Regions from separate parts of the Streptomyces sp. Y7 genome, predicted to be linked through region 1. Evidence: riboswitches for the same ligand, from Rfam matches in the RefSeq annotation. Region 1 holds a riboswitch; each other region holds the start of a gene.
What was found. A riboswitch is a leader RNA that binds a small molecule or an ion and turns the genes downstream of it on or off. The one in region 1 is predicted to bind cyclic di-AMP.

Region 1 (3,495 bases):
GCGCTCGGGGTTGGTGACGAAGAGGTCGTCGCCGACGATCTGGACCTTGTCGCCCAGCTTGTCGGTGAGGACCTTCCAGCCGGCCCAGTCGTCCTCGAACAGCGGGTCCTCGATGGAGACGAGCGGGTAGGCCGCCACGAGCTCCTCGTAGTACTCCGTCATCTCGGCGGCGGAGCGCTCCTTGCCCTCGAAGAGGTACTTGCCGTCCTTGTAGAACTCGGAGGCGGCGACGTCGAGCGCGAGGGCGATCTGCTCGCCGGGCGCGTAGCCGGCTTCCTTGATCGCTTCGAGGATGAGGTCGAGGGCCTCACGGTTGGAGCCGAGGTTCGGGGCGAAGCCGCCCTCGTCGCCGAGGCCGGTGGACAGGCCGCGGCCCTTCAGCACCTTCTTGAGGGTGTGGTAGACCTCGGTGCCCCAGCGCAGCGCCTCGGAGAAGGACTCCGCGCCGATCGGGGCGATCATGAACTCCTGGATGTCGACGTTGGAGTCCGCGTGGGATCCGCCGTTGAGGATGTTCATCATCGGGACGGGCAGCAGGTGCGCGTTCGGGCCACCGAGGTAGCGGAACAGCGGCAGGTCCGACGCCTCGGAGGCGGCGTGCGCGACGGCGAGGGAGACGCCGAGGATGGCGTTGGCGCCGAGGGAGCCCTTGTTGTCGGTGGCGTCCAGGTCGAACATGGCCTGGTCGATCAGGCGCTGCTCGGTGGCGTCGTAGCCGACGAGCTCCGGGCCGATCTGCTCGATGACGGCGAGGACGGCCTTCTCGACACCCTTGCCCTGGTAGCGGTTCGGGTCACCGTCGCGGAGCTCGATGGCCTCGAAGGCGCCCGTGGAGGCGCCGGACGGGACGGCGGCACGACCCGTGCTGCCGTCGTCGAGGCCGACCTCGACCTCGACCGTGGGATTGCCTCGGGAGTCCAGGATTTCCCGGGCTACGACGACGTCGATGGACGGCACGAGCATCTCCTTCTTGGGATGTGACGCGGGTACGCGGTCCGCGGTGGGACTGCGAGACGAGCCTAACCGGCTCCGGGCGTCAGACCAGCGGTCGACCGCCCCGTGGACAGAACCGAGAGTAAATTGTTTCCGAACGGAACAAAAACGTCCGCACACAACCGCACACAAGAAAGAGCCCCGCCCCGGTGCGTACGGGGGAAAACGCACCGAGGCGGGGTGTTCGTGGGGACGGGGGTGGTCCGCACGACGCCCTCACTATGAGGTCCACGGATGTGAGGGCGCTGTGGTTCAGCTGTCGGCCGCGTGTTCGCCGTGGCCGCGCCCTCTTACTTGAGGTGCAGCTGCTGACCCGGGTAGATCAGGTTGGCGTCCTCGACGATGTCCTTGTTCAGCTTGAAGAGCTTCTCCCAGCCGCCCTTGACGTCGTGCTCGGCCGCGATCGAGCTGAGGGTGTCACCCTTGGCGACCTTGTACTCGCCGTCGCCCTTCTTGACCTTCTTGCCGGTCGGGGTGGTGACGGTCTTGGTGCTCTTCTTGGCGGCCGGGCGGTCGGCGGAGCGGGAGGCCGACTGCTGCTCGGAGGAGCGGGTGGTGGACTCGGTGCTCTGCGAGGAGCCGGCGGAGGAGCCGTTGTACGCGGCGCTCGACAGGCCGGTGCCGCAGTTCGGCCAGGCACCCTTGCCCTGGCCCGCGAGGACCTTCTCGCCTATCTCGATCTGCTGGGCCTTGGTGGCCTGGTCGGCGGTGGAGGCGTACGCCGTGCCGCCGTACGCGGCCCAGGTGGAGGCGGAGAACTGCAGACCGCCGTAGTAGCCGTTGCCGGTGTTGATCGACCAGTTGCCGCCGGCCTCGCACTGGGCGACAGCGTCCCACTCGGAGGCGGTGGCGGCCGAGGCGTTGCCGGCGGCCATCAGCGGGGCGGCGACGGCGGCGGCACCGGTGACGCCGACGACGGCGATGGCACGGGCGGCCTTGGACGGACGACGGTGCTTGCCCTTGCTGGAAAACAGCATGGTTGGATCCCCTCACCGACGCCTACGAGGTGAGCTGTCGGGTTCGGGCCGGTTGAGTTGCCCGGCCGCGCACGTTCGCCTCTCGGCTCCCGCTGCGCGGCTTCACCCCGAGCCGGCTCCGGCGGTGCGGCCTCGAAAGGCCTCAACTGCCGGACCCGGCGCAAACCTTGGGTCCCCCGCTCCTGCCTACGGCGCTTGACGCGACGACTGTTCCCGTACGGCCGCCGGCAGGATTCGGCGTGACGGCTGTCGGGGCTCGCACTGGAGGCGAGCGGTCACGACCGTAGACACGCGATTCGCGGATTTACAAAGACGATCAGGGCTTCTGAGATCTATCTCTCACTGCTGATCAATCGGACATTAGCCGCGAAACGTGACGCGAACTGGCCCAGTTTTTCGCCCTGTTCGACCACTATGCGACGGGGACGTCCAGGGTCTGACCGGGGGAGATGTGGTCCGCGTCGGTGCCGATGGCCTTCTTGTTCGCCTGGTACAGCGCGCGCCATCCGCCGTCGAGGTCAAGGGAGTCGGCGATGGAGGCGAGCGTGTCGCCCTCGCGGACCTTGTACGAGGCGTGGCGCCCGGTGGACTTGGTGGTCACCTCGGCGCTGTCACTCTCCTCGGCGCTGGGGCCGCGGTGCCGGCCGGTGCCGGCCGTCGCCTCCTCGACCGCACCCTCGGCCGCGCCGTCGACCGAACCGGTGTCGACGAGGCTCCAGAAGCCCGCATCCTGGGACCAGTTGTCCTCATTGTCCGCATTGGCCGCCTCGGTCGGCGAGCTCTCCGGTGACTGCGAGGCGCTCGCTTCGGGGGACGCATCGGACGTCGAGGGCTTCTCGGACTTACCGGACGAAGAGGGCGAGGAAGAGGACTTCCCGGGCGATTCGGACGAAGCATCCGGGGTGCCGCTCGCCGACTCCGAAGGATCACCGGAGGGCGTCGACGACTCGGAGGCGCCACTGGAGTCGGAAGAGTCGGACTCCGACGACGAATCCGATGAATTCGACGAGTTGGACGAATCGAGCAATCCGGAGGATCCGGACACTGCGGAGGGCGAGTCGTCCTCCACCCCGGTGTCGAGGTCGACCGATCCGGACTTCTTGGTGAGGCCGTTGAGCACCGCGCAGGTACCCCAGGGCCTGGTCCCCTGGTCCGCGAGGATCTCCTGGGCCACGGCTATCTGCTGCGAGCGGCTGGCCAGGTCGGGGCTGGAGGCGTAGTCGAGACCGCCGTACCGCTCCCAGTCGTCCTGGGTCAACTGGAGGCCGCCGTAGTGCCCGTCGCCGTTGTCGGCGCTCCACGAGCCTCCGCTCTCGCATTCGGCGACCTTGTCCCACACGGTGCCGTCGGCGGCGCTCGCGCCGGTGGCGCCGAGGAGCGGGATGGCGATCGCGGACCCGGTGACTCCGGCCGCGACGAGGAGAGCCGGAGCCTGACGGGGGCGACGGTGACGACCGTTCCCGGAGAGCATGCGGGGACCTTTCGCGAGGCAGCACTGAACACGGCGCGTAAACCTCTGCGCCTT
Region 2 (3,495 bases), on a different contig from region 1:
GGCTCAGGGCCGGAACTCATCAGTTCCGGCCCTGAGTGTTTTCCCGGTCGGCTCTCACCGCTCGCTCCCCGCCTCCGCTTCGGCAACCCTGGTGGGGTGGAGGAAGGGCGGATCTCATACGTGCGCCGGTTCGTCCGGTCGCTCCCCGCCCTGCTGATCGCGATGGGTGCCGTGTACGACCACGTCACGCCCACCGACTTCACCGGTGCTCCCTTCTTCACCGCCGCGCCCCTGGTCGCCGCCCCTCTCTACTCGCTGCGCGGCACGGTGCTCACCGGCGTCGTGGCCGTCACCGTGCTGCTCGTGCTCCGCGGCCTGCACGGCGGCCTGCCCAAGGCGGAGGTGATCACCGAGTTGGTCACCACCGTGGTCGTCTCCGTGCTCGCCGTCCTCATCCATCTCCTCGTCCGCCGCAGCGACGAGCGCCTCGCCTCCGTCCGTGAGATCGCCGAGGCCGCCCAGCGGGCCGTCCTGCCGGAGCCCGCCGAGCGGATCGGCGGCTTCGAGATCGCCGCGCGCTACGAGGCGGCGCAGGAGGGCGCCTCCATCGGCGGGGACCTGTACGCGGTGCAGGACAGTCCGCACGGCGTCCGGCTGATCGTCGGGGACGTGCGCGGCAAGGGCATGAGCGCGGTCGGCGCGGTCGCCGTCGTGATCGGCGCCTTCAGGGAGGCCGCGGAGCAGGAGGCCACGCTGGAGGCGGTCGCGCAGCGGCTGGAGCGGGCCCTGGCGCGCGAGCGCACCCGGCGCGAAGGGATCGAGGCCCGCGAGGGGTTCACCACCGCCGTACTCGCCGAACTCCCGCACGGCGAGGCGATCGTGCGCCTCGTCAACCGCGGGCATCCGTCACCGCTGCTGCTGTACGCCGACGGGACCGTACGGCCGCTGCCCGCCACCGAACCCGCCCTGCCGCTCGGCATGGGCGAACTGGGCGCCTGGCCCGACCGGGCCGACGAGGCCGCCTTCCCGGGCGGGGCCACGCTGCTGCTGTACACCGACGGACTGTCCGAGGCACGGGACGAGGGCGGGCGGTTCTACGACCCCGAGACGGGTCTCGCGGGACGCGCCAACGCGCTGCGCGAACCCGGTGCCCTGCTTGGTGTGCTTTCGGTGGAGGTGAGACGGCACTCCGGTGGAGGAATGGCGGACGACATGGCGCTCATGGCCGTACGCCGGCCCTGATCGTCGTCACCGGGGGTGATCGGACGACCCCCCTCCGCATAACAACTGACACACCGTCAATACCTATGTGGTCTCTGAGGTTTGGCCAACTCGCCCGATTTAGGCCACTCGTGACCCGTAAGTCCAGGCGGAAATCGTTAATGATCAAGAGGAACAGCTTGGAATCCGCACCCCGCGTCTATTAACGTTCGATAACGCAGCGCGGTCGTCCCAGCCGTCACAAGAGTCGGCTCCGTGCGCACGCGCCGAGTCCCGCAAGGGAGCCGGGGAACCACCACCCTGGGGTGAATCGCGCGGATATCGCCGGGAAGTCACGGTTGATATACGCGCGTAGGAGACCTTCCTGCTCCGAACCCGTCAGCTAACCCGGTAGGCGAGAAGGAAGGAAAGGAGTACGCCCACGTGGCGTCCAACCGGCCTGCTCCGCAAGCCCCGTTCGTGCCGAGTCAGCGCAGCACGGAAACCTTCGGCTACGACCGCAACCGCACCGACGAGGGCCCGTTCGAGGAGTGGAACCCCACCGCGGATTCCCTTCGTCCCGTTCGTGGCAGGCACCGCGTCTCCAAGCAGCGTGGCGGGGGACTCGCCCGCAGCTCCACCGTTCTCGGCGTAGGCGTCATAGCCGCCGTCGGCGCGGGCGGCATGGCCAGCGCGAACAGCGGCAAGCCGCCGGTCGCCATCACCATGCCCGACCTGCCGCTGATCTCCGACGACTCCTCCGAGCCCGCCGAGGACACGGCCACCGCCCTCAGCACGATGGGCGAGACGACCGAGCAGACCGCGCAGGGCACCTCGGACGCCGGTGAGGCGCTGCGCAGCCGGATCATCGCGCAGGCCGAGCTCCAGCAGGACCAGATCGACAGCAAGGCCGCCGCGGCCGCCGTCGCCGCCGCCGAGAAGGAGGCCGCCGAAGCGGCCGCCAAGGCGGAGACCGAGGCCAAGGCCAAGGCCGCCGCCGCGAAGGCCGCCGCCGAGGAGGAGGCCCGCAAGAAGGCCGAGGCCGAGCGCCTCGCCGAGCTGGCCAAGCAGTACACGCTGCCGACCTCCTCGTACACGATCACCTCGACGTTCGGCCAGGCCGGCGCCTACTGGTCCTCCGGGTACCACACCGGCCTCGACTTCGCCGCCCCCACCGGGACGCTGATCAAGGCGATCCACTCCGGCACGGTCACCTTCGCCGGCTGGGACGGCTCCTACGGCTACAAGACCGAGATCACCCTCGACGACGGCACCGAGCTCTGGTTCGCGCACCAGTCCTCGATCAGCGTCAGCGTGGGCCAGAAGGTCAACACCGGCGACGTCATCGGCCGCGTGGGTGCCACCGGCAACGTGACCGGCGCCCACCTGCACCTCGAGGTGCACCCCGACGGCAGCACCAACGGCATCGACCCGATGGCCTGGCTCCAGGGCAAGGGCCTCACCCCCTGACCCACCCCGAAACGGGTATCCACTTCTGATCCCCGGCGGTCCTGGCGACGACCCCCCGACGTCAGGGCTGCCGGTTTTCGGCATGTCCGCGGAGCCGGTCAACGCTTCCCGTGCGCCGGCCCGGTCACGTCCGGTACGGGTTGTACGCGGGGTACGGCGCCGTCGGGCCGTACCCGGGCCCGTCGACCTGGCCGTAGGACTGCCAGTAGACCGGCGCCGGCGCCGGGTATGCGTACCCGTACCCGTACCCGTGCCCGTGCCCGTATCCGTGCTCGTGTGCCTGCCGGGCCTGTGCTGAGGCCGCGTGTTCCAGGGCCGGGCGGGCGAACTCCCGGCGGTGCCACAGGGCCTGCAGGAGCTCCTGTTCCCGTACGACGAAGTCCGCGCCGGCCTTCCCGAGGCGTCCCCGGTGCCGCAGGAACGCCAGCGACGTGGCGTAGGCCTCGTATTGCGCGACCGTCCGCGCCGCCGCCCGTCCGCCGCGCCGACGCGCGTACTGCCGGGCCACCCGGCGGTCCCGCATCGAGCCCAGCGCGAACGGCTCGCCCGGCGACAGCCACCCGGCCATGACATAGGCGGGCAGTTCCTCACGCACGGTCCGCAGCTCGCGCTGGCGGGTCCAGATCACCAGCCAGGTCAGCAGCCCGAACGCGGGCACCATGAGGGTCGCGTACACGGCGAAGAAGCCGTACTCGCCGAAGGTGGAGGAGCCGTTCCACAGGGCGTGCATGCCCATCGCGAGCAGCAGGCCGAGGAACGGGAGCAGGACCCGGCGCACATGCTGGCGCTCGCCCGACAGCGCGGCGATTCCGAAGCCGATGCCGGTCAGCACGGTGAAGAGCGGGTGCGCGAAGGGCGACATGATGACGCGGACGAAGAAGGTCG
Region 3 (3,495 bases), on a different contig from region 1:
ATGTGTTGGCGCGCCATGTGCCGGGACGCAGTGTGCGGCGACGCCATGTACGGCTTCGCGGTGTGTGGCGACGCCATGTACGGCTTCGCGATGTGCGGTGACGCCATAGGGCGCCACTCGACACACCCCTCCACCCGTCCGTGGGTCCGCACTGTGCGCGACGACCGCATGCGTCCGGGCCGCACCGATCAGCCATCGGTACGGCCCGGACGCATCGGCCACTCGCAGTCCGCGATCCGCTCTCAAGCCACCGATCGGATCCGCATCTTGATGTCGTCCGGGGACAGCGCGCCCTTGGCGGTCACATGGTCCCCCGACGATTCACCGCGCAGTCGCCGGCCGATCCACGGCACCAGGTACTCCCGCGCCCAGTGGACGTCGTCCCGGCGCACCTCGAGGGTGCCGCGGGGCGGGAGCGGCGGCCACGGCTGGTCCGGGTCGGCGGGGATCTCCAGACCGAGGACCTGGCCCGCGCGGAGCGCCACACGTGTGTGGCCCTCGGGAGACAGGTGGAGCCGGTCGCCATCCCAGGCGCGGCGATCCTGAACGGTCTTCAGGGACCACAGGTCGAGCACCGGGCAGCCGTACCGGTCGGCGATGGCCCGCACATGCCCGTTGTACGTGGCGATCTTGCCGCGCAGGTGCCTCAGCACGGGCACGCCACGGGTGTCGAAGCCGGTCGTCACCATGACGGTGCCGACGGCCGAGGTGAGCCGGACGATCGCCCGTTCGAAGCGCTCGGCCACCTCATCGGGGTCGGTTCCGGGTCGGATGATGTCGTTGCCGCCCGCACAGAACGAGACCAGGTCCGGGGCCAGTTCGGCGGCCCTGGGAAGCTGGTGCTCGACGATCTGGTCGAGCAGTTTGCCGCGCACGGCGAGGTTCGTGTAGTTGAAGTCGCCCTCGGGGCGCCGGTCCGCGAGGAGAACCGCGAAACGGTCGGCCCAGCCGACGAAGGCCCCGTCGGGGCCAGGGTCGCCGACGCCCTCGGTGAAGCTGTCCCCCACCGCAACGTACGACCCGATCACTGCACTGCTGTCACTCTTCGAATCGTCTGCCACATCGGCACATGATTCACCTTTGAATGTGACCTACGCGACCGTAGGAAAGGGTTGACGAGCGGTGAGATAAGCCACTCCTAAAGTGTTCGCCAAACGTGGAATAACCCTTTCAACAGGGGTGTTGTGGGCGCAACATGCCGAAGGCCGGACCCGGGGATCGGGGTCCGGCCTTCGGCCGCGTGTCAGGCAGGTGGTTCTCGCGTGGACGCGCGTCAGCCGATGGCGACGCCCTTGCCACGCAGGTAGGCGACCGGGTCCACGTCCGAGCCGTAGTCCGGCGTGGTGCGGATCTCGAAGTGCAGGTGCGGGCCGGTGACGTTGCCGGTCGCGCCGGAGAGGCCGATCTGCTGGCCCGCGGTCACCGTCTGGCCGCTGGAGACCGAGAGCGAGGACAGGTGGGCGTACTGGGCGTAGTAGCCGTCGGCGAGCTGGATGACGACCTGGTTGCCGTACGCGCCGCCCCAGCCGGCCGAGACGACGGTGCCCGCGCCGACCGCCTTGAGCGGGGTGCCGGTCGCGGCGGCGAAGTCGACGCCGGTGTGGTAGCCGCTGGACCACATGCTGCCCGCGACCTTGTAGCCGGTGCCGAGGGAGGCGCCGGACAGCGGAGCGGAGAAGCCGTTGACCGTGCTGGTGGTCTCGGCGGCCGTGGTCGCCTTCTGGGCCTTCTTCGGCGTGGAGGACTTCGTGGTGGGCGCGTCCTTCTTGGACGACTCGGACGCCGAAGAGGGCTTGGAGGGCGACGACTTGGGGGCGGTCGTCGCGGCCTTCTTGCCGCCGAGGGCGAGCTTGAGACCCGGGTGAATCAGCGACGGGTCGGAGCCGACGGCGTCACGGTTGTCGGCGTAGAGCTTCTTCCAGCCACCGCTGACGTTCTGCTCGTCGGCGATCTTCGAAAGGTAATCGCCGACCTTCACCGAATAAGTCCGTACGCCCGACTTCTTCTGGGCGGCCTTCTTCTCGACGGCCTTCTGGCCGGCGACCGGAAGGGACTGAACGGCCTTTTCCGAAACGGACTGCGACGGAGCGGCGTGGGCGCCGGCGGCTCCCATCAGGGGCAGAGCGAGGGCGGCGCCACCGGTTCCGGCGACGGCGATGGAGCGCGTGAAGCGCAGGGACTTCGGACGGCGATGCTTACCCTTCGCGGGCATGACGAATTCCTCTCCGGCGCCTGCGAGGTGAGCTGTCGGGTGCGGGCTGGAGATGCCCGGCCGCGCCATGGCGCGACTTGACCCCTAGCCGTTCCGGAGACCGGAACAGGCGGTTCTACCTGTGGGTCCCCCGCTCCTGCCGTGCACGGGTGAGTTTGCGCGGAATCCGAGCGGCGGCAGGATTGGGCGTCCGTCCGGATTGGTCGTGAACGTAAGCGAGGAAGACGCATGGGAACAAGTGAGGGGTTCCGTCCGAATGCGTTCCTCTTGATCCCTTGTGGGAATTAGCCGTCACCGTGCGTGAAATACGGGAGTACCGCCCGACTCAAAGCCCCTTGAAAAGTGCATGAATTACGTGAACATGACGGGCGACGCACCGTCACGGATATGACGCTCCTCACGTGACGCCGCTCCAGCTTTCTTTATTGCAGGCCGAGTTGGAAGGAAGGCGCCAATTCGGACAGAACACCTAGATGCGACGGAGTCGAATAACTGCCGCATCAAGGTCACCGTGCAGACCGGTCCGCAGTCCGTGATGTACCAGTACGGCACCTCGGTGAATTTCGCCCGTTTCAAGGCATTCGTAGGTCGATGCCGGATCCAGACCTTGCAGTCGCAGCGCCGGAAGAGGCTCCCCGAAACGCTGCGCCTGAAGCCAGGCGAGGACCACCGTCTCGCCCCCGAGCACGTACTGCACCGCACTGAGCCCACCCCGCGGAGGCCGCAGCCGATAGAGGTCACCGCGCTGGACCAAGGACCGGATCTTCTTGTAGAGGGCCACCCACTCCCCGGCCTCGGCGAGCTCCTCCTCGGTCCATTGCGTGAGGTCACCGCCGACCCCGAGCACCCCCGCCATCGCGCTCACGAACCGGAAGCGCAACGAGCTCGCGCGGTGGTTGAGCATGGCGTTCGGACTGTCGGTGACCCAGGCGGCCATGGCGCGGGCGGGATGGATCTGACTGAAGCCGTGCTGGATGGCGAGCCGGTCGAGGGGGTCGGTGTTGTCCGAGGTCCACACCTGGTCCGTGCGGCCGAGCACGCCGAGATCGACCCGTCCGCCGCCGCCCGAGCAGGACTCGAAGGCGACGCCGGGGTGAGCGGCGCGCAGCCGGTCCAGCAGGCCGTACAAGGCTCGCACATGGTCGACCCACAGACGCTGCGGATACGCCTCACCGGGCCAGCCGGCGTCGCTGAAGCAGCGGTTGAAGTCCCACTTCACATAGTCGATCGGGGCACTGGAGAGGAGCCCGTCGAGCTGCGCCCACAGGTACTCCTGAACGTCG

Region 2: linked by a shared signal. The riboswitch ahead of ACGFW6_RS36720 (M23 family metallopeptidase) and the one ahead of ACGFW6_RS24990 (transglycosylase family protein) in region 1 are both predicted to bind cyclic di-AMP.
Region 3: linked by a shared signal. The riboswitch ahead of ACGFW6_RS40815 (LysM peptidoglycan-binding domain-containing M23 family metallopeptidase) and the one ahead of ACGFW6_RS24990 (transglycosylase family protein) in region 1 are both predicted to bind cyclic di-AMP.

Annotation. Positions count from the first base shown of each region.
Region 1 covers NZ_JBIDDQ010000010.1:104,009-107,503, forward strand. The annotation lists gene eno (phosphopyruvate hydratase) at 1-963, opposite strand, end outside; gene ACGFW6_RS24990 (transglycosylase family protein) at 1,284-1,970, opposite strand; cyclic di-AMP (ydaO/yuaA leader) riboswitch at 1,975-2,174, opposite strand; gene ACGFW6_RS24995 (transglycosylase family protein) at 2,383-3,441, opposite strand.
Region 2 covers NZ_JBIDDQ010000024.1:102,052-105,546, forward strand. The annotation lists gene ACGFW6_RS36715 (PP2C family protein-serine/threonine phosphatase) at 121-1,182, shown strand; cyclic di-AMP (ydaO/yuaA leader) riboswitch at 1,416-1,573, shown strand; gene ACGFW6_RS36720 (M23 family metallopeptidase) at 1,585-2,610, shown strand; gene ACGFW6_RS36725 (PrsW family intramembrane metalloprotease) at 2,735-3,495, opposite strand, start outside.
Region 3 covers NZ_JBIDDQ010000034.1:13,053-16,547, forward strand. The annotation lists gene ACGFW6_RS40810 (SGNH/GDSL hydrolase family protein) at 243-1,028, opposite strand; gene ACGFW6_RS40815 (LysM peptidoglycan-binding domain-containing M23 family metallopeptidase) at 1,274-2,212, opposite strand; cyclic di-AMP (ydaO/yuaA leader) riboswitch at 2,217-2,382, opposite strand; gene ACGFW6_RS40820 (alpha-galactosidase) at 2,682-3,495, opposite strand, start outside.